4 regions of the Pseudomonas siliginis genome follow, and region 4 is predicted to be linked to each of the others. Evidence: predicted binding sites of a transcription regulator. Region 4 holds the regulator's gene; each other region holds the start of a gene.
The links. Region 4 encodes sigma-54, which starts transcription at its own class of promoters, with help from an activator protein. Its sites were predicted from a motif close to ANTGGCATNNANNTTGCTNT; they were not measured.
Positions count from the first base shown of each region.

Region 1: the regulator sigma-54 is predicted to act here: its motif matches at 3,430-3,449, upstream of NF676_RS09615 (CmpA/NrtA family ABC transporter substrate-binding protein).
Region 2: the regulator sigma-54 is predicted to act here: its motif matches at 3,289-3,308, upstream of flgB (flagellar basal body rod protein FlgB).
Region 3: the regulator sigma-54 is predicted to act here: its motif matches at 2,264-2,283, upstream of NF676_RS07885 (flagellar basal body rod protein FlgF).

Region 1 is NZ_CP099598.1:2,023,531-2,028,025, forward strand. It holds gene NF676_RS09605 (nitrate/nitrite transporter) at 1-1,084, opposite strand, end outside; gene NF676_RS09610 (ANTAR domain-containing response regulator) at 1,516-2,091, opposite strand; gene NF676_RS09615 (CmpA/NrtA family ABC transporter substrate-binding protein) at 2,107-3,318, opposite strand; gene NF676_RS09620 (quinone-dependent dihydroorotate dehydrogenase) at 3,537-4,495, shown strand, end outside.
Region 2 is NZ_CP099598.1:4,394,583-4,399,077, forward strand. It holds gene flgE (flagellar hook protein FlgE) at 281-1,615, opposite strand; gene flgD (flagellar hook assembly protein FlgD) at 1,647-2,375, opposite strand; gene flgC (flagellar basal body rod protein FlgC) at 2,391-2,834, opposite strand; gene flgB (flagellar basal body rod protein FlgB) at 2,838-3,248, opposite strand; gene cheR (protein-glutamate O-methyltransferase CheR) at 3,608-4,435, opposite strand; gene NF676_RS20235 (chemotaxis protein CheV) at 4,482-4,495, opposite strand, start outside.
Region 3 is NZ_CP099598.1:1,659,266-1,663,760, forward strand. It holds gene phhA (phenylalanine 4-monooxygenase) at 1-37, opposite strand, end outside; gene NF676_RS07880 (sigma-54-dependent phenylalanine hydroxylase transcriptional regulator PhhR) at 431-1,993, shown strand; gene NF676_RS07885 (flagellar basal body rod protein FlgF) at 2,338-3,078, shown strand; gene flgG (flagellar basal-body rod protein FlgG) at 3,124-3,909, shown strand; gene flgH (flagellar basal body L-ring protein FlgH) at 3,961-4,495, shown strand, end outside.
Region 4 is NZ_CP099598.1:1,002,720-1,007,214, reverse strand. It holds gene lptA (lipopolysaccharide transport periplasmic protein LptA) at 1-246, shown strand, start outside; gene lptB (LPS export ABC transporter ATP-binding protein) at 246-971, shown strand; gene NF676_RS04870 (RNA polymerase factor sigma-54) at 1,138-2,628, shown strand; gene hpf (ribosome hibernation-promoting factor, HPF/YfiA family) at 2,702-3,010, shown strand; gene ptsN (PTS IIA-like nitrogen regulatory protein PtsN) at 3,022-3,486, shown strand; gene rapZ (RNase adapter RapZ) at 3,489-4,346, shown strand; gene NF676_RS04850 (HPr family phosphocarrier protein) at 4,362-4,495, shown strand, end outside.

The DNA of each region.
Region 1 (4,495 bases), 1.0 Mb from region 4:
CGGTGCTTTGCTTGATCGCGCCCATACCGGCGGCGAGGGCGAAGCCGCCAATTCCGCCGGCCATGCCGATCAGCCCGGTCATCACGCCGATCTCCAGACGAAAACGCTGTGGCACCAGTTGGAAAACCGCACCGTTGCCGGCGCCCAAGCCGAGCATGGTGCAGACGAAAAGCGCCAGCGCCGCGTAGGAACTTGGCAGATTGAAGCCCACCGCTGCGATGCAGATGGCAGCGACGGTGTACATCGCCAGCAAGGTACGAATGCCGCCGAAGCGGTCGGCCAGCGCGCCACCCAATGGCCGCATCAGGCTGCCGCCGAACACGCAGGCAGCGGTGTAGTAGCCGGCGGTCACCGGGCTCAGACCGTATTGATCGTTGAAGTAACCGGGCAGGGCGCTGGCCAGGCCGATGAAGCCGCCGAAGGTGACGCTGTAGAAAAACATGAACCACCAGCTGTCGCGATCACCGAGGGCCTTGAAGTAATCGGCCATGGCTTTCGGTTTTGGCCGCTGGGGAGCGTTTTTTGCCAACCAGGCGAATAGCACCAAAGTCAGGACCAGCGGGATCAGGGCAAACCCGAAGACATTGCTCCAGCCGAACGCGGCGGCAATCACTGGCGCCAGCAGCGCGGCGAACACGGTGCCGGAGTTGCCCGCACCGGCGATGCCCATGGCTTTGCCTTGGTGCTCTGGCGGATACCATTGCGAGGCCAGCGGCAGGGCCACGGCGAACGACGCGCCGGCCATGCCGAGGAACAGGCCGAGGATCAGCGCCTGTTCATAACTGTGGATGCCCAGTTTCCAGGCGCCGAACAGCGCGCAGATGACGATGACCTGGCCGATCAGCCCGGCGGTCTTCGGCGACAAGCGATCAGCGAGCATGCCCATGGCGAAGCGCAACACCGCGCCGGCCAGAATCGGCGTGGCGACCACAAGGCCGCGTTGCTGGGTGGTCAGGTGCAGGTCGGCGGCAATCTGCACCGCCAGCGGGCCGAGCAGGTACCAGACCATGAAGCTCAGGTCGAAATACAGAAAGGCCGCGAACAGGGTCGGGGTATGGCCGGATTTCCAGAAGCTTGAATTCATCGCGCACCTCGGCTGAAAAGAGTCTCGAAAGGAGTCATGCACAGCAGGTGGAGCGCCTCACGGCCGCACCACCGGCCCCGTTCTGTGGGGCCAAAACGCAAAAACGCCGCTACCTGATTCGCCGGGGGGCGAACGGGGTGAGCGACGTCTTTGTCGTAGGTGGGGCAACCGCCGTTGGTTACCTGTGCGGTTTACTTAGCGAGATTTGTGCCAACAGCTGAAAAGCAAAAGCCCCTCACCCTAGCCCTCTCCCAGAGGGAGAGGGAACCGAGCGGGGGATGGCCGAATCATTTGCCGATCTGAACGATTTCGAGTGAATCCATAATCGACTCGGTCGTTCAGGTCGGCGGACAGCGCAAGACAACGCGGTCGGTCCCCTCTCCCTCCGGGAGAGGGCTAGGGTGAGGGGCTCTTGATTTGCAGCGAAAATTTCAGCCCAGCAACTCACTCATGGCAATGATCTGCTCCGCCACCTGAATCAGCTTCTGCTGGCGGCTCATCGCCTGGCGGCGCATCAGCGTGTAGGCCTGTTCCTCGTTGCAATCCTTCATCTTCATCAGCAACCCCTTGGCCAGTTCGATGCGCTTGCGCTCGGCCAGTTGCTGATCGCGCGCCTGCAATTGCGCGCGCAAAGCCTGGTCACTCTCGAAGCGCGCCATCGCCACGTCGAGAATCGGCTGCAACCGTTGTGCGTGAATGCCTTCGACGATGTAGGCACTGACCCCGGACTTGATCGCCTGACGCATCACCCCCGGGTCATGTTCGTCGGTAAACATCACGATCGGCCGGGGCTGGTCGCGGCTGACCAGCACCACTTGCTCCATGACATCGCGGCTCGGTGACTCGGTATCGATCAGGATCACGTCCGGGCGCACCGTTTCGACGCGCGCCGGCAGGTCGATGGTCAGGCCGGACTCGTCGATTACCTCGAAGCCGGCCTCGGTCAGCGCCGCTTTCAGGCGTCCGACTTTTTTCGCGGTGTCGTTGATCAGCAGAATGCGCAACATGTTCGCGGTCTCCTGTCAGCGCTGGGCGAGAAGGGGGGCGGTGTCGTTCAGGGCGTGCAGTTTGAAACTGCGCGCATAGCCCGCCGGGTCGCTGCCGTCCCAGACCTTGCCGTCGAGCAACTGGCTGCTGCGCAGGTCTGCGTACGAAGTCGCAACACCGACCGCGCTGGCGGCCTCGCGATACAGATCCAGACGCTGAACCTGACGGGCGACGGCCAGATAATCCGGATCCTCGCGCAACAGACCCCAGCGACGAAACTGGGTCATGAACCACATGCCGTCGGAGAGGTACGGCAGATTGACCTCGCCATCGCCATGAAAACGCAGCGCATGCGGATCCTGCCAGCGATTGCCGAGGCCGTCGGCGTAATCCCCCATGAAACGCGGCTCGATGCAGGCGGCGGGGGTGTCGAGGTATTCGGCGGCGCTGAGCAATTGCGCGGTGCTGCGGCGGTTCTCCGGGCTTTCTTCTATGAAGCGGCTGGCCTCAAGAATGGCCATGACCAGCGCCCGCGCGGTGTTGGGGTATTGCTCGACAAATTCCCGGGTGCAGCCGAGGACTTTTTCCGGGTGGTCGGGCCAGATGCTCTGGCTGGTCGCCAGGGTGAAACCGAGATTCTGCTGCACGGCGCTGGCCGCCCACGGTTCGCCGACGCAAAAGCCGTCGATGCGCCCGGCTTGCAGGTGCGCGACCATTTGCGGCGGCGGCACTACCACGCTGTCGACGTCCTGCAACGGATGAATGCCCTGGCTCGCCAGCCAGTAATAAAGCCACATCGCATGGGTGCCGGTGGGGAAGGTCTGGGCGAAGGTCAGTTTTGCGCGGCTTTGGTGCACATGCCGATCGAGCGCTTCAGGACTGTTCACGTCAGCCTGTTGCAAACCATGGGACAGGTTCAGGCTCTGGCCATTCTGGTTCAGGCCCATCAGCACTGCCATGTCGGTCGGGGCGACGCCGCCGATGCCCAGGTGCACCGCGTAAATCAGTCCGTACAGGCTGTGCGCGGCATCCAGTTCGCCGCTGACCAGTTTGTCGCGCAGGTTGGCCCATGAGGCCTGACGTTTGAGGTTCAGCGTCAGGCCGTAGGGCTGGGCGAAGCCCTGGGTGGCGGCGACCACCACCGAGGCGCAGTCGCTCAGCGCCATGAAGCCGAGATTGATCGCGCTCTTCTCCGGCGCATCGCTGCCATTGACCCAGGCCAAAGGCCCCAAGGACGTTTCGTTCATACGCTACCTCAAAAAAAACGTCGTCCCGGATTCTGCGCAGGCAAAACCCGGGGACGACGCCATTGTCCTGGCCTGCGCGCCGTCATTGGTCGGCAGACTGATGAGCGGGGTGGTGCAAGGCATATGCCAGTCGCCTGATTCGCGCAGGCGCCTCGCGCCGGGGGACGATGCCCGGCTATAATCGCCGCCTCTTTTCGCCGCCCGAGTCATTGCCGCCCATGTACACCCTGGCCCGTCAGCTGTTGTTCAAACTTTCCCCGGAAACCTCCCACGATCTGTCGCTGGATCTGATCGGCGCGGGTGGACGTTTGGGCCTCAACGGCTTGCTGTGCAAGGCTCCGGCGAAAATGCCGGTGACCGTCATGGGGCTGGAGTTCCCGAACCCGGTAGGGCTGGCGGCAGGTCTGGACAAAAACGGCGCGGCCATCGACGGCTTTGCGCAACTGGGTTTCGGCTTTGTCGAAATCGGCACCGTGACCCCGCGTCCGCAGCCGGGTAACCCGAAACCACGGATCTTCCGCCTGCCGGAAGCCGAGGCGATCATCAACCGCATGGGCTTCAACAACCTTGGCGTGGATAACCTGCTGGCGCGGGTCGCTGCGGCGAAATACCAGGGCGTGCTGGGCATCAATATCGGCAAGAACTTCGACACCCCGGTCGAGCGCGCGGTCGACGATTACCTGATCTGCCTGGACAAGGTTTACGCCCACGCCAGCTACGTCACCGTCAACGTCAGCTCGCCAAACACCCCGGGCCTGCGCAGCCTGCAGTTCGGCGACTCGCTCAAGCAATTGCTCGCGGACCTGGCCACGCGCCGCGCCGAACTGGCTCTGCGTCACGGCAAGCATGTGCCGCTGGCGATCAAGATCGCGCCGGACATGACCGACGAAGAAACTGCGCAGGTCGCCCAAGCCTTGATCGAAACCGGCATGGATGCGGTGATCGCCACCAATACGACTTTGAGTCGTGTCGGCGTCGAAGGCATGGAGCATGGCGACGAGGCGGGCGGTCTGTCGGGTGCGCCGGTGCGTGAAAAGAGCACCCATACCGTGAAGGTGCTGGCGGGCGAATTGGCCGGGCGTTTGCCGATCATTGCTGCGGGCGGGATTACCGAAGGCAAGCACGCGGCGGAGAAAATCACCGCCGGTGCAAGCCTGGTGCAGATCTATTCGGGCTT
Region 2 (4,495 bases), 2.6 Mb from region 4:
GTGCAGCGAAGCAAACCGGAGCCGCTGCGCCCGGATCGATCCCGCAGCGAAGGAACCCGAGCCTGCGAGGGCCGAACGCAGGAGCTAGCGTTTTTTGCTTACTTTTTTTGGCGCTTGTAAAAAAGTAAGTCGCCGTAAGGGCGAAACCGTAATCAGCAACACCCGCAGCAACGGATATTCACCCAAAACCCCAACAGCCTGGTCGGCCCAAAGGCCGCCACGGCCAAAAAAAAAAGCCCCTCAAAACCGAGGGGCCCAAAAAACCAGTCAGAAACCCGAATCAGGTCATCTGAATAATGGTCTGCATAATCGTGCTCTGCGTCGAAATGGTCTTGGCGTTCGCCTGATAGTTGCTCTGACCCTTGATCAGATCAACCAGCTCATTGGTCAGGTTAACGTTCGACTCTTCCAGCGAGTTGGACACCACCTCACCCAACGTACCGGTCTTCGGCGCGTCATAGCCCGGAATACCCGAAGCGAAAGTCTCTTTCCAGCTGGTGCCACCGACAGCCTGCAAGCCCTGTTCGTTGGTGAAGCTGGCCAGTGCAACCTGACCAATCGCCTTGCTCTGGTTGTTGCTGAAGTTGGCAAACAGCGTACCGGTGCCGTCGATGGTCAGGTTGGTGATCTGGCCAGTGGCGTAACCATCCTGAGTCGGGATCGTACGCGAGGTATCAGCGTTGTACTGAGTGGTGTTGGCCATCGAGATGGTCACGCCATTCGGGTTCGCTGCCGCGCCGTTAGGCGTAAACACGCCATTGGTCACAGTGCCCGGCACCCAGCCGGTCATCTTCAGATCGCTGCTGATGATCGGGTTGGCCGGATCCGCCGGGTTAGGCGTGCTCACCTGAACCAGCTTGCCGGAGCTGTCGAACGACAATGTCGAGGCAACCGGCGCAGTGGTCACAGGGTTGCTGCCGGTAGCGTCCGGGTTACGGCCATCGACCAGGGTGTAAACCTTCCAGGTGTTCCCGCCAGTCTTGACCATGTACTGGTCCATGACGTGGGCGTTGCCCTGGGTGTCATAGATCGGTGTGCTGAAGGACTTGGTGTAAGTCTCAGGCTTCGACGGATCAAACTTGACGGCGCTGGCGCCGGTATCAACGATCACTGGCGAAGACGAATTGAGGTTGATGCTCGAGGTCACCGAAGAAGACGACTTCGGCGCCAGGTTCGAGGTGTCGATCTTCAGATCGGTCAACACGCCGTTGATGATCTTGCCGTTGGCATCCACACCGTAACCCTGCAGACGCGAGGTGTAGTCGGTGTTGGTGATGTAACCGGCGTTGTCGACCTTGAACGTACCGGCACGGGTGTACGAAATCGAGCCGTTGTTGCTCATGGTGAAGAAACCGGAACCGTTGATGCCCATGTCCAGCACGTTGCCAGTGTTGTTGATGTCACCCTGGGTGAACTGCTGGGAAACGTTGGCCAGGCGCACGCCGTTGCCGATCACTTTGCTGCCGCTGCCCAGACGAGTCGACGAATAGACGTCTTCGAATTCTGCGCGCGAGGATTTGAAACCGGCGGTGGCGACGTTGGCGATGTTGTTGCCGGTGACGTCGAGTTGTTTGTTGGCGGCATAGAGACCGCTAAGGCCGATGTTAAAAGACATGTTCCACTCCTTCGTGCCGGGTTAGTCGGCTCTATATACCAATGGTTTGTACTTTGGACAGGGCAACGGTGCCCTTGCCGGCCAGGTTGAGCATCAGCTCGCCACCGGTCTGGCTGATCGTCACGCTGTTGACGGTCGCCGGCAGGTAGGTCGCCAGGTCGGTCGCGGTGCCGTTGATCGGTGCGTTGGCCTTGAACGTGTAAGTGCCGACCGGAACCACGGTGCCGGCGGTGTCCTTGCCGTCCCAAGTGAAGCTGGCATCGCCGGCAGCGCGGCTGCCCAGGTCGATGGTGCGCACGGTCTTGCCGTCCTTGTCGGTGATGGTCACGGTGCCGCCGGCAATCGACGAAGGCACGGTGACCGAACCGGTCAGGCCTTTGCTCGGGTCATCGAGCTGGGCGGTGTTGGTCTGCACGATCACGTTGCGACCGACCAGCGACGACGCTTGCAACGCCTGCGACGAGTTGTAGTTGCCGGCCAGGCCACTGACAGTGGAGTTCAGCGTGGTGATGCCTTCAAGGCTGCTGAACTGCGCCAACTGCGCGACGAAGGCACTGTTGTCCTGCGGGTCGAGCGGGTTCTGGTTTTTCAGCTGGGTGACCAGCAATTGCAGGAAAGCATCCTTGCCCAGCGCCTGGCCGCCGGTGGCACTGTTGGTCGCCGAAGCGATGCCGCCCGACGTCGTGCTGCTGGCCTTCTTCGACGAGTTGGCCAGGATGTCGTTCATGCTCAGGCTGCTGGTGGTATCCGTAACGCTCATTGCAGTCGCCCCTTATTACTGACCGAGGGTCAGTACCTTCTGCATCATGGTTTTGGCGGTGTTCATCATTTCCGCGTTGGTCTGGAACGAGCGGCTCGCGGAAATCATGTCAGCCATTTCTTCCACCACGTTGACGTTCGGGTAGTAGACGTAGCCCTTGGCGTCGGCGGCCGGATGGTTCGGCTCGTAGCGCGCTTCGAGGTTGCTCTGGTCTTCGACGACGCCAAGCACCTGCACGCCCTGCCCGGCCGCGTCCTGGTTCTGGAACAGCGAATTGCTGCCGCCGGCCTGGCCGCCCTGGAACATGGTGGCGAACACCGGATGACGGGCGCGGTAGGTCTGGTCGATGCTCGACGAAACGGTTTCGGCGTTGGCGATGTTCGAAGCCACGGTGTTCAGACGCGTGGTCTGCGCGCTCATGCCGCTGCCGGCAATGTTGAAAACGCTGGACAGGGACATGGATTATTCTCCGCGCAGGGCTGACACCAGCCCTTTGAATTTGCTGTTGAGCAAGGTGAAGCTGGCCTGGAAGCCGACAGCGTTTTCCGCGTAGTTCGACTGTTCCAGTTGAGCGTCGACGGTGTTCTGATCGATCGAAGGCTGCATCGGCGTGCGATACATCAGCGACTCGTCGCCGTTGCCCAGCCCTTCAGCCTCGATGTGCCGGCTGTTGGTCATGTTCAGGGCAAAGTGGCCGCCGGTCTTGGTCTTCTCGGTCTGTGCTTCGAGCACTTTGGAGAAATCCAGATCCCGCGCTTTGTAGTTCGGGGTGTCGGCGTTGGCGATGTTGTTGGCCAGCACTTCGGCACGCTGGGCGCGGAAGCCCAATGCCTTTTCGTGAATGCCCAGCGCTTTGTCGAAGCTGATGCTCATGTCGGGAACCTTCAGGTGACCGGTTTTTCGTATCTGAGCTTTAGCAAGCGCCGTGCCAAATGAACAAAGCCCCGTATTCCGGGGCTTTGCGCCTGACAGGCAAAGCGGCAATGCCAGAAAAGCGGCAACCGGTTACCGCCGGATGCCGCTTTTCTGCCGCTTGCCGTCGTTGCCAGGTCAGCGCAGATCCCTGTGGGAGCGAGCCTGCTCGCGAAGGCGGCGTGTCAGGCGCCAACTGTCTTATGGACAGACCGCTTTCGCGAGCAGGCTCGCTCCGACAGGGGGTTCGTGGAAAAGAATTCGGGCATAAAAAAAGGAGGCCTTTGCGGGCCTCCCGTTTTTGTATCAGCGCAAACCGCTTATTTCGCCTTGTAGATAATCCCCGGGCTGCACTGAACCATCTGGTAATGATCCGGCAATCCGTTCAACGCTTCCGAAGCGCCAAGGAACAGGTACCCACCCGGCTTCAACGTGCTGTGAATGCGCAACAGGATGTCCTTCTTCACTTCGGCAGAGAAGTAGATCAGCACGTTGCGGCAGAACACGATGTCGAACTTGCCCAGCGCCGCATAGCTGTCGAGCAGGTTGAACGAGCGGAATTCCACCCGGCTCTTGATCGGCGCCTTGACCACCCAGCGCCCCGGCCCTTTCGGGTCGAAGTAGCGTTGCAGGCGTTCCGGCGACAGACCGCGACCGATGGCCAGGCTGTCGTACTCGCCGGTCTTGCAGTTGTTGAGCATCAGGCCCGACAGATCGGTGGCAACGATCTGCACACCCATCTTCAACTGACCCAGGTTGCTGCGCTCGAACTCGTCGATCGACATCGACAGCGAGTACGGTTCCTGTCCCGACGAGCAGGCCGCCGACCAGATCCGCAGACGCTGGTTGGGGCTGGCCTTGATCGCTTCCGGCAGTACCTTGTTCTTCAAGACTTCAAACGGATAGGTGTCGCGAAACCACAGGGTTTCGTTGGTCGTCATGGCATCGACCACCTGCTCGCGCAAACCGCTGCGCGGCTGGGTCTGGATGCGCTGTACCAGCTCACCCAGGGACTTGATGCCTTGCTGCTCCATCAGTTTGTTGAGACGGCTCGAGACCAGATACTGCTTGTTTTCACCGAGCAGAATGCCACAGGCTTTTTCCAGGAAGACCCGGAACTGTTCGAAATCCAAATTACCCGTAGACAATGATGCCGCCTCTTAAATCGTGTTGACCGCCAGGGGCAGAAGGCCCCTAGCTGATATCTG
Region 3 (4,495 bases), 660 kb from region 4:
CATCGGGCTCGCGAGCCACGTATTGCGTCTGCTTCATGCTGCTCTCCTGCTAGGAAATTCGTTTTTGTTATGTCCAGCGATGGCTAAAGGAATACCCGAGAGTGACAGGGCGTGCAGCATGTTGACCGGTGTGTGCGTAGGAAAATTCTGCGTATTTCGTAAAGTTATCGTTACGCTTTGTCGGGTAATGCGCATTTACGGTGATTGGCGGGTTTGAAAAGGGTCGGGGCTGTCACATAATCTTGACAACTATCTGCGTGCCCCGACAGAAACATCTGCCCCGGGCGCGCCACAGAACCCTGTGGGAGCGAGCCTGCTCGCGAAAGCGGTCTGTCTGACACATCGATACTGGATGTGCTGGCGCCTTCGCGAGCAGGCTCGCTCCCACAAGGACATGTGTTTATCTTTCAAACCTGTCGGACCTTTTTCTATGCGCATCAAAGTCCACTGCCAGAATCGCATCGGCATCCTGCGTGACATCCTCAATCTGCTGGTGGCGTACGGGATCAACGTCGCACGCGGCGAGGTGGGTGGTGAGCATGGCAATGCGATCTACCTGCACTGCCCGAATCTGATCAACATCCAGTTCCAGGCGTTGCGGCCGAAGTTCGAGGCGATCGGCGGGGTGTTCGGGGTCAAACGCGTCGGGCTGATGCCCAGCGAGCGCCGGCACATGGAACTGAATGCGTTGCTCGGCGCGCTGGAATTTCCGGTGCTGTCGATCGACATGGGCGGTTCGATCGTTGCGGCCAATCGCGCGGCGGCGCAGTTGCTCGGGGTGCGCGTCGATGAGGTGCCGGGGATTCCGCTGTCGCGCTACGCCGAGGATTTCGATTTGCCGGAATTGGTGCGCGCCAACAAATCGCGGATCAACGGCATGCGGGTCAAGGTCAAGGGCGACATCTTTCTCGCCGACATCGCGCCGCTGCAATCGGAACACGACGACAGCGAGGCCATGGCCGGCGCCGTACTGACCCTGCACCGCGCCGATCGGGTCGGCGAGCGAATCTACAATGTGCGCAAGCAAGAGCTGCGCGGGTTCGACAGCATCTTTCAAAGTTCGAAAGTCATGGCCGCCGTGGTCCGCGAAGCGCGGCGCATGGCGCCGCTGGATGCGCCGCTATTAATAGAAGGCGAAACCGGTACCGGCAAGGAATTGCTGGCGCGCGCCTGCCACCTCGCCAGCCCGCGCGGACAGTCACCGTTGATGGCGCTCAACTGCGCCGGACTGCCGGAGTCGATGGCCGAGACCGAGTTGTTCGGCTACGGCCCCGGCGCCTTCGAAGGTGCGCGGGCCGAAGGCAAGCTTGGCCTGCTCGAATTGACCGCTGGCGGCACACTGTTTCTCGATGGCGTCGGCGAGATGAGTCCGCGTTTGCAGGTCAAATTGCTGCGCTTTCTTCAGGACGGTTGCTTCCGTCGCGTCGGCAGTGATGAAGAGGTGTATCTGGACGTGCGGGTGATCTGCGCGACGCAGGTGGACTTGTCCGAATTGTGCGCGCGCGGCGAGTTTCGCCAGGATCTCTATCACCGCTTGAACGTGCTGTCGCTGCACATCCCGCCGCTGCGCGAGTGCCTCGACGGTCTGACGCCGCTGGTTGAACACTTTCTCGACCAGGCCAGTCGGCAGATCGGCTGTCCGCTGCCGAAACTGGCCCCGGCGGCGATGGATCGCCTCAGCCATTACCACTGGCCGGGCAATGTGCGGCAACTGGAGAACGTGCTGTTCCAGGCGGTTTCCCTGTGCGACGGCGGCACGGTCAAGGCCGAACATATTCGCCTGCCGGATTATGGCGTGCGTCAGCCGCTTGGCGATTTTTCCCTCGACGGCAGTCTGGACGAGATCGTCGGGCGCTTCGAGAAAGCGGTGCTGGAACGGCTGTATTCCGAGCATCCAAGCAGTCGGCAGTTGGGCAAGCGACTCGGTGTTTCGCACACCACCATTGCCAACAAGTTGCGTGAGTATGAGGTTGGCAAAACCTCCGAAAGCTAAATAGAGCCTTTGTGGCGAGGGGATTTATCCCCGATGGGCGGCGAAGCCGCCCCGCTTTTTCTTCCCAGCGACCTCATTTGCAGGCTTGGCGACTGCTGCGCAGCCGAACGGGGATAAATCCCCTCGCCACAGGATCTCCATCCCCCGCCGAACTCAGGATTGCCACTAACCGGCATGACACCGCCGGTTTTTCGTCTTCGACCCATTTCAGATTCGCCCTCCGATCCCCTCAAGTCCCCTGTTTACCGGGCCTTCGCCCGCCAATAAAAAGTTGGTCTGCAAATTGCTTATGGCTGAGCAGTACAGCGGTGGGCGGCAAACGTCCGGCATGCAGAGGAAACACTGTGGACAAGTACCTTTATGTGGCAATGACCGGCGCCAGCCAGAACGCACTGGCGCAGCGGGCGCATGCCAACAACCTGGCGAACATTTCCACCAACGGCTTCCAGCGCGACCTCGAGCAGGCGCGTTCGATGCCGGTATTCGGCGACAGCTTTCCGGCGCGCGCGTTTGCCATGAGCGAACGTCCTGCCACCGACTTCACGCCGGGATCGCTGGTGCAGACCGGTCGTGAACTCGACGTCGCGGTATCCGGCAACGGTTTCATCGCCGTGCAAAACCCCAGCGGTGGTGAAAGCTACGTGCGTACCGGCAGCCTCAACATCGACGCCCTCGGCGTACTGCGCGCCGGCAACGGCATGCCGGTGATCGGTAACGGCGGCCCGATCGCCGTGCCGCCCGAGCAGCAGGTCGAAGTCGGTGAAGACGGCACCATCAGCATTCGCGCAATGGGCGAAGGTCCGCGCGTCATGGCCGAAGTCGACCGGATCAAGCTGGTCAACCCGGACATCAAGAACATGAACAAAGGCCTCGACGGTTCGATTTACACCAAGGACGGCCAGCCGGCGCAAGCCGACGCCAACGTCAAACTGGTCTCGGGTTTCCTTGAGTCGAGCAACGTCAATGCCGTGGAAGAAATGACTTCGGTGCTGGCCCTGGCCAAGCAATTCGAGTTGCACGTCAAGATGATGAACACCGCCAAAGACGACGACCAGGCCATGGCTCGGGTCTTGCAGATCAGCTAATTATCAGAACGTCGCGCCGTAAAACAGGCGCACGAGGAGAATCGAATGCTTCCGGCTCTATGGGTTGCCAAAACCGGTCTGTCCGCCCAGGACACCAACCTGACCACCATTTCCAACAACCTGGCGAACGTTTCGACCACGGGTTTCAAACGTGACCGTGCCGAGTTCCAGGACTTGCTCTATCAGATCAAGCGTCAGCCAGGCGCTCAGTCGACCCAGGACAGCGAACTGCCGTCGGGTCTGCAAGTGGGTACCGGTGTGCGCATTGTGGGCACCCAGAAAAACTTCACCGCCGGCAGCCTGCAAACCACCGAGCAGCCGCTGGACATGGCCATCGACGGTCGCGGTTTCTTCCAGATCCTGCAGCCGGACGGCACCACGTCCTACACCCGTGACGGTACTTTCCACCTCGACTCCAATGGCCAGATCGTCAACGCCAGCGGTTTCGCCCTGGAACCGGCGATCATCATCCCGAACGATGCGCAGACCTTCACTGTTGGCCGTGACGGCACCGTGTCGATCACCATCGCCGGCAACCCGGCCTCGCAAGTGATCGGCAACCTGCAGACCGCCGACTTCATCAACCCGGCCGGTCTGCAAGCAGTGGGCAACAACCTGTTCCTGGAAACCGCTGCTTCCGGCGCGCCACAGATCGGCACCCCGGGCCTGAACGGTTTCGGTACCACGCTGCAGAACACCCTGGAAACCTCGAACGTCAGCACCGTTGAAGAGATGGTCAACATGATCACCACTCAACGCGCCTACGAGATGAACTCCAAGGTGATCTCCACCGCCGACCAGATGCTCTCGTTCGTAACGCAGAATCTGTAATCCAGTCTTTGGGGTGGCCTGAGGTCGCCAGCAACACCGTGAGGTAGGGTCATGAAGCGCTTTGTATCTGTTCTGGCATTGAGTGGGGTCGTCTCGCTCGCGGGCTGCGTCGCCCCGACGCCCAAGCCCAATGACCCTTACTACGCCCCGGTGTTGCCGCGCACACCGTTGCCGGCGGCTGCCAATAACGGCTCGATCTATCAGGCCGGCTTCGAGCAGAACCTGTACAGCGACCGCAAGGCGTTCCGGGTCGGTGACATCATCACCATCACCCTGAACGAGCGCACCCAGGCGAGCAAGAACGCCAACTCGCAGATGGACAAGAACAGCGATAACTCGATCGGTCTGACCTCGTTGTTCGGCTCCAGCCTGACCACCAACAACCCGATTGGTGGCGGTGACCTGAGCCTGAACGCTGGCTACAGCGCCGACCGTTCGACCAAGGGCGACGCCAAGTCCGGGCAGAGCAACAGCCTGACCGGTTCGATCACCGTGACCGTGGCCGACGTGCTGCCCAACGGCATCATCGCCGTGCGTGGCGAGAAGTGGCTGACGCTCAATACCGGTGATGAACTGGTGCGCATCG
Region 4 (4,495 bases):
AACCCAGTCAAGGGCTACGGCGTGACGATTCAATACCACGCCCAGCAGAACCGGGTGGTGCTGATCGACAAGGCCAAGGTTATCGACAAGGATAACAACGTCACCCAGGGCGAAAAAATCGTCTACGACACCGTGAAGAAGCTGGCCAGCGCCGGTCGCGCCACGGGCAGCAAGGTCACCGAATCGCGTCCGCGCATCGACATGGTGATCCAGCCGAAGAAGAAAACCGAAGAGAAATCCCAGTAATGGCAACTCTGAAAGCTCAGCACCTGGCCAAGGCCTATAAAAGCCGCCAGGTCGTGCGTGACGTCAGCCTGTCGATCGACAGCGGGCAGATCGTCGGCTTGCTCGGCCCGAACGGCGCCGGCAAGACTACGTGCTTCTACATGATCGTTGGCCTGGTGCAGGCAGATCAGGGCCGTGTGCTGATCGATGATCTGGACGTCAGCCACCAGCCGATGCACGGCCGCGCCAAGGCCGGTATCGGCTATCTGCCGCAAGAAGCGTCGATCTTCCGTAAACTGTCGGTCGCCGACAACATCATGGCGATCCTCGAGACCCGCCCGGAGCTGGACAAGGCCGGTCGTCGCAAGGAGCTGGAAAGCCTGCTGCAGGAATTCCACATCAGCCACATCCGCGACAACCTCGGCATGAGCCTGTCCGGCGGTGAGCGTCGCCGGGTGGAAATCGCTCGCGCCCTGGCCACTGCACCCAAGTTCATCCTGCTCGACGAACCGTTCGCCGGTGTCGACCCGATCTCGGTCGGCGACATCAAGCAGATCATCCATCACCTCAAGGCCAAGGGCATCGGCGTGCTGATCACCGACCACAACGTGCGTGAGACGCTGGATATCTGCGAAACCGCTTACATCGTCAACGACGGTCAACTGATCGCTGAAGGCGATGCCGAGACCATCCTGGCCAACGATCTGGTCAAGGAAGTGTATCTGGGTCACGAGTTCCGCCTGTAAGCGCGACAGCGCTGTATCGATTCAAGGCGCATTTATCCGCTTTAATTGTTACAGCGCTCTAGGCAAACACTTCAGTTTCAGGCATATAATTTGCTTAAGTTTGGCGCTTCGGCGCCCTGTAGTGGATGGCGCAAAGCGCCGGCGAATAAGGTGTTAAGCCCCTGCCATGAAACCATCGCTAGTCTTGAGAATGGGCCAGCAGCTGACGATGACACCGCAGCTGCAACAGGCCATCCGCCTGCTCCAATTGTCGACCCTGGACCTGCAACAGGAGATCCAGGAGGCTCTGGAATCCAATCCGATGCTCGAGCGCCAGGAAGAAGGCGACGACTTCGACAACGCCGATCCGCTGGCCGACAACGCCGAACAGAAGCCCGCCGAAATCCAGGAACCCTCCTACCAGGAAACCGCCCCGACGGTGGATAACCTCGAGGATGGCGATTGGAACGAGCGCATCCCCAACGAACTGCCAGTGGATACCGCCTGGGAAGACGTCTACCAGACCAGCGCCAGCAGCCTGCCCAGCAGCGATGACGATGAGTGGGATTTCACCACCCGCACGTCCGCCGGCGAGAGCCTGCAAAGCCATCTGCTCTGGCAACTGAACCTGGCACCGATGTCCGACACCGATCGCCTGATCGCTGTCACCCTGATCGACTGCATCAACAATCAGGGCTATCTGGACGAAACACTCGAAGAAATTCTTGAAGCGTTCGATCCGGAACTGGACATCGAGCTCGACGAAATCGAAGCCGTCCTGCATCGCATCCAGCAATTCGAGCCCGCCGGTATCGGCGCACGCAACCTCAGCGAATGCCTGCTGCTGCAATTGCGCCAGCTGCCCGCGAAGACGCCGTGGCTGACCGAGGCCAAGCGCCTCGTCGCCGATTACATCGACCTGCTCGGCAGCCGCGATTACAGCCAGTTGATGCGCCGGATGAAGCTCAAGGAAGACGAGCTGCGCCAGGTCATCGAGCTGGTACAGAGCCTCAATCCGCGTCCGGGCTCGCAGATCGAATCAACCGAAGCCGAATACGTCATTCCCGATGTGATCGTGCGCAAGGACAACGAGCGCTGGCTGGTCGAGCTGAACCAGGAATCGGTGCCACGCCTGCGCGTCAATGCCCAGTACGCCGGGTTTGTTAAGCGTGCCGACACCAGCGCCGACAACACCTTCATGCGCAACCAGTTGCAGGAAGCCCGCTGGTTCATCAAGAGCCTGCAGAGCCGCAACGAAACCCTGATGAAAGTGGCCACGCAGATCGTCGAACATCAGCGCGGCTTCCTCGAATACGGCGACGAAGCGATGAAGCCGTTGGTATTGCATGACATCGCCGAAGCGGTCGGCATGCACGAATCGACGATTTCCCGGGTGACCACACAGAAATTCATGCATACCCCGCGCGGTATTTATGAGCTGAAATACTTTTTCTCCAGCCACGTCAGCACCTCCGAAGGCGGCGAATGCTCGTCCACGGCGATCCGCGCGATCATCAAGAAACTGGTCGCTGCGGAAAATCAGAAAAAGCCGTTGAGTGACAGCAAGATCGCTGGTTTACTGGAGGCACAAGGCATTCAGGTGGCTCGCCGCACCGTCGCCAAGTACCGCGAATCCCTCGGAATCGCGCCTTCGAGCGAACGCAAGCGGTTGATGTAAGCCACGTTACAGCGTTCCAGTGGCAGGCTTTTCGGCCTGCCGCTTTATGCACTGGCAACGAAGGAGAAGCTGTATGCAAGTCAACATCAGTGGACACCAACTGGAAGTGACCCAACCTCTGCGTTCCTACATCGAGGAAAAACTCCAGCGACTGGAGCGACATTTCGACAAGATCACCAACGTGCAGGTCACGATGTGCGTCGAAAAGCTGAAGCAGAAGATCGAAGCCACCTTGCATATCCCCGGCAGCGAAGTGGTCGCCAACGCAGAAGATACCGACATGTACGCTGCGATCGACTCACTTACCGACAAGCTGGATCGCCAACTCAAAAAGCATAAGGAAAAGACCCAGAGCCTCCTCCAGGGCGCGACCGGTCGTTAACACCCCTATCCATGATCCGACTTGAAACCATCCTGACCCCCGGCCGTTCCCAAGTGAACGCGCCGGGCGGCAGCAAGAAAAAAGCCCTCGAACAGATTGCCAACCTGATCCACCGCGAAGTGCCGGATCTGGCGATGCAGGATGTCTTCGAGGCGCTGATCGCCCGTGAAAAACTCGGCTCCACCGGTTTTGGCAACGGCATCGCCATTCCCCACTGCCGCCTCAAGGGCTGCGCGGGGCCAGTGAGCGCCCTGCTGCACCTCGAAGCCCCGATCGATTTCGACGCCATCGACGGCGCTCCGGTGGACCTGTTGTTCGTATTGCTGGTCCCGGAAGCCGCAACCGACGCGCATCTGGAGTTGTTGCGCCAGATCGCCAGCATGCTCGACCGCAAGGAAGTGCGCGACAAGCTACGCAGCGCTCCGAGCAATGAAGCCTTGTACCAGGTCGTACTGGACGAGCAGAACGGGCACTAATCATGCGTTTGATCATTGTCAGTGGCCGTTCGGGCTCGGGTAAAAGTACCGCCCTGAATGTCCTTGAGGACAACGGCTACTACTGCATCGACAATCTGCCGGCCGGTTTGCTGCCGGAACTGGCCGAGCGGGCGCTGATTCACACGGAACTGGCGCAGCCGCTGGTCGCCGTGTCGATCGATGCGCGCAACCTGCCCAGCCATCTGTCACGTTTCCCTGAGTTGCTCGAAGACGTGCGTGCCAAGCATATCAAGTGCGATGTGCTGTACCTGGACGCCGATGAAGAAACCCTGCTCAAGCGTTTTTCCGAGACCCGTCGTCGTCACCCGCTGAGCAACGCCAATCGCTCACTGGCCGAGGCGATTCACGACGAAACCGCCCTGCTCGGTCCGATTGCCGATCTGGCCGACCTGAAGATCAACACCACCAGTCTGAATCTGTATCAACTGCGCGACACCATCAAGTTGCGCCTGTTGAATCAACCGGAGCCCGGTACGGCGTTTCTGGTCGAGTCGTTCGGCTTCAAGCGCGGCATGCCGGTCGACGCCGACCTGGTGTTCGACGTGCGCTGCCTGCCCAATCCGTACTGGAAACCGGAGCTGCGCGCTCAGTCGGGCCTTGATGCACCGGTGGCCGAGTACCTGGCGCAGCAGCCGGATGTCGAAGAAATGTATCAGGACATCTACGCCTACCTGAACAAGTGGCTGCCACGCTTCGCCGCCAGCAACCGCGCCTACGTCACCATTGCCATTGGCTGCACCGGCGGGCATCACCGCTCCGTCTACCTGACCGAACGACTGGGTCAGGCCCTGCAGAAAACCCTGAAGAACGTCCAGGTTCGCCACCGCGACCTCACCTAAAGGATTTACACCGCGATGCCTGCTCGTGAAATCGAAATCATCAATAAGCTGGGCCTGCATGCCCGGGCATCGGCCAAATTTGTCGGCGTGGCGGGTCAGTATCCAGACTGCACGATCCGAGTGGGACGCACACCTGAAACGACTGTCGA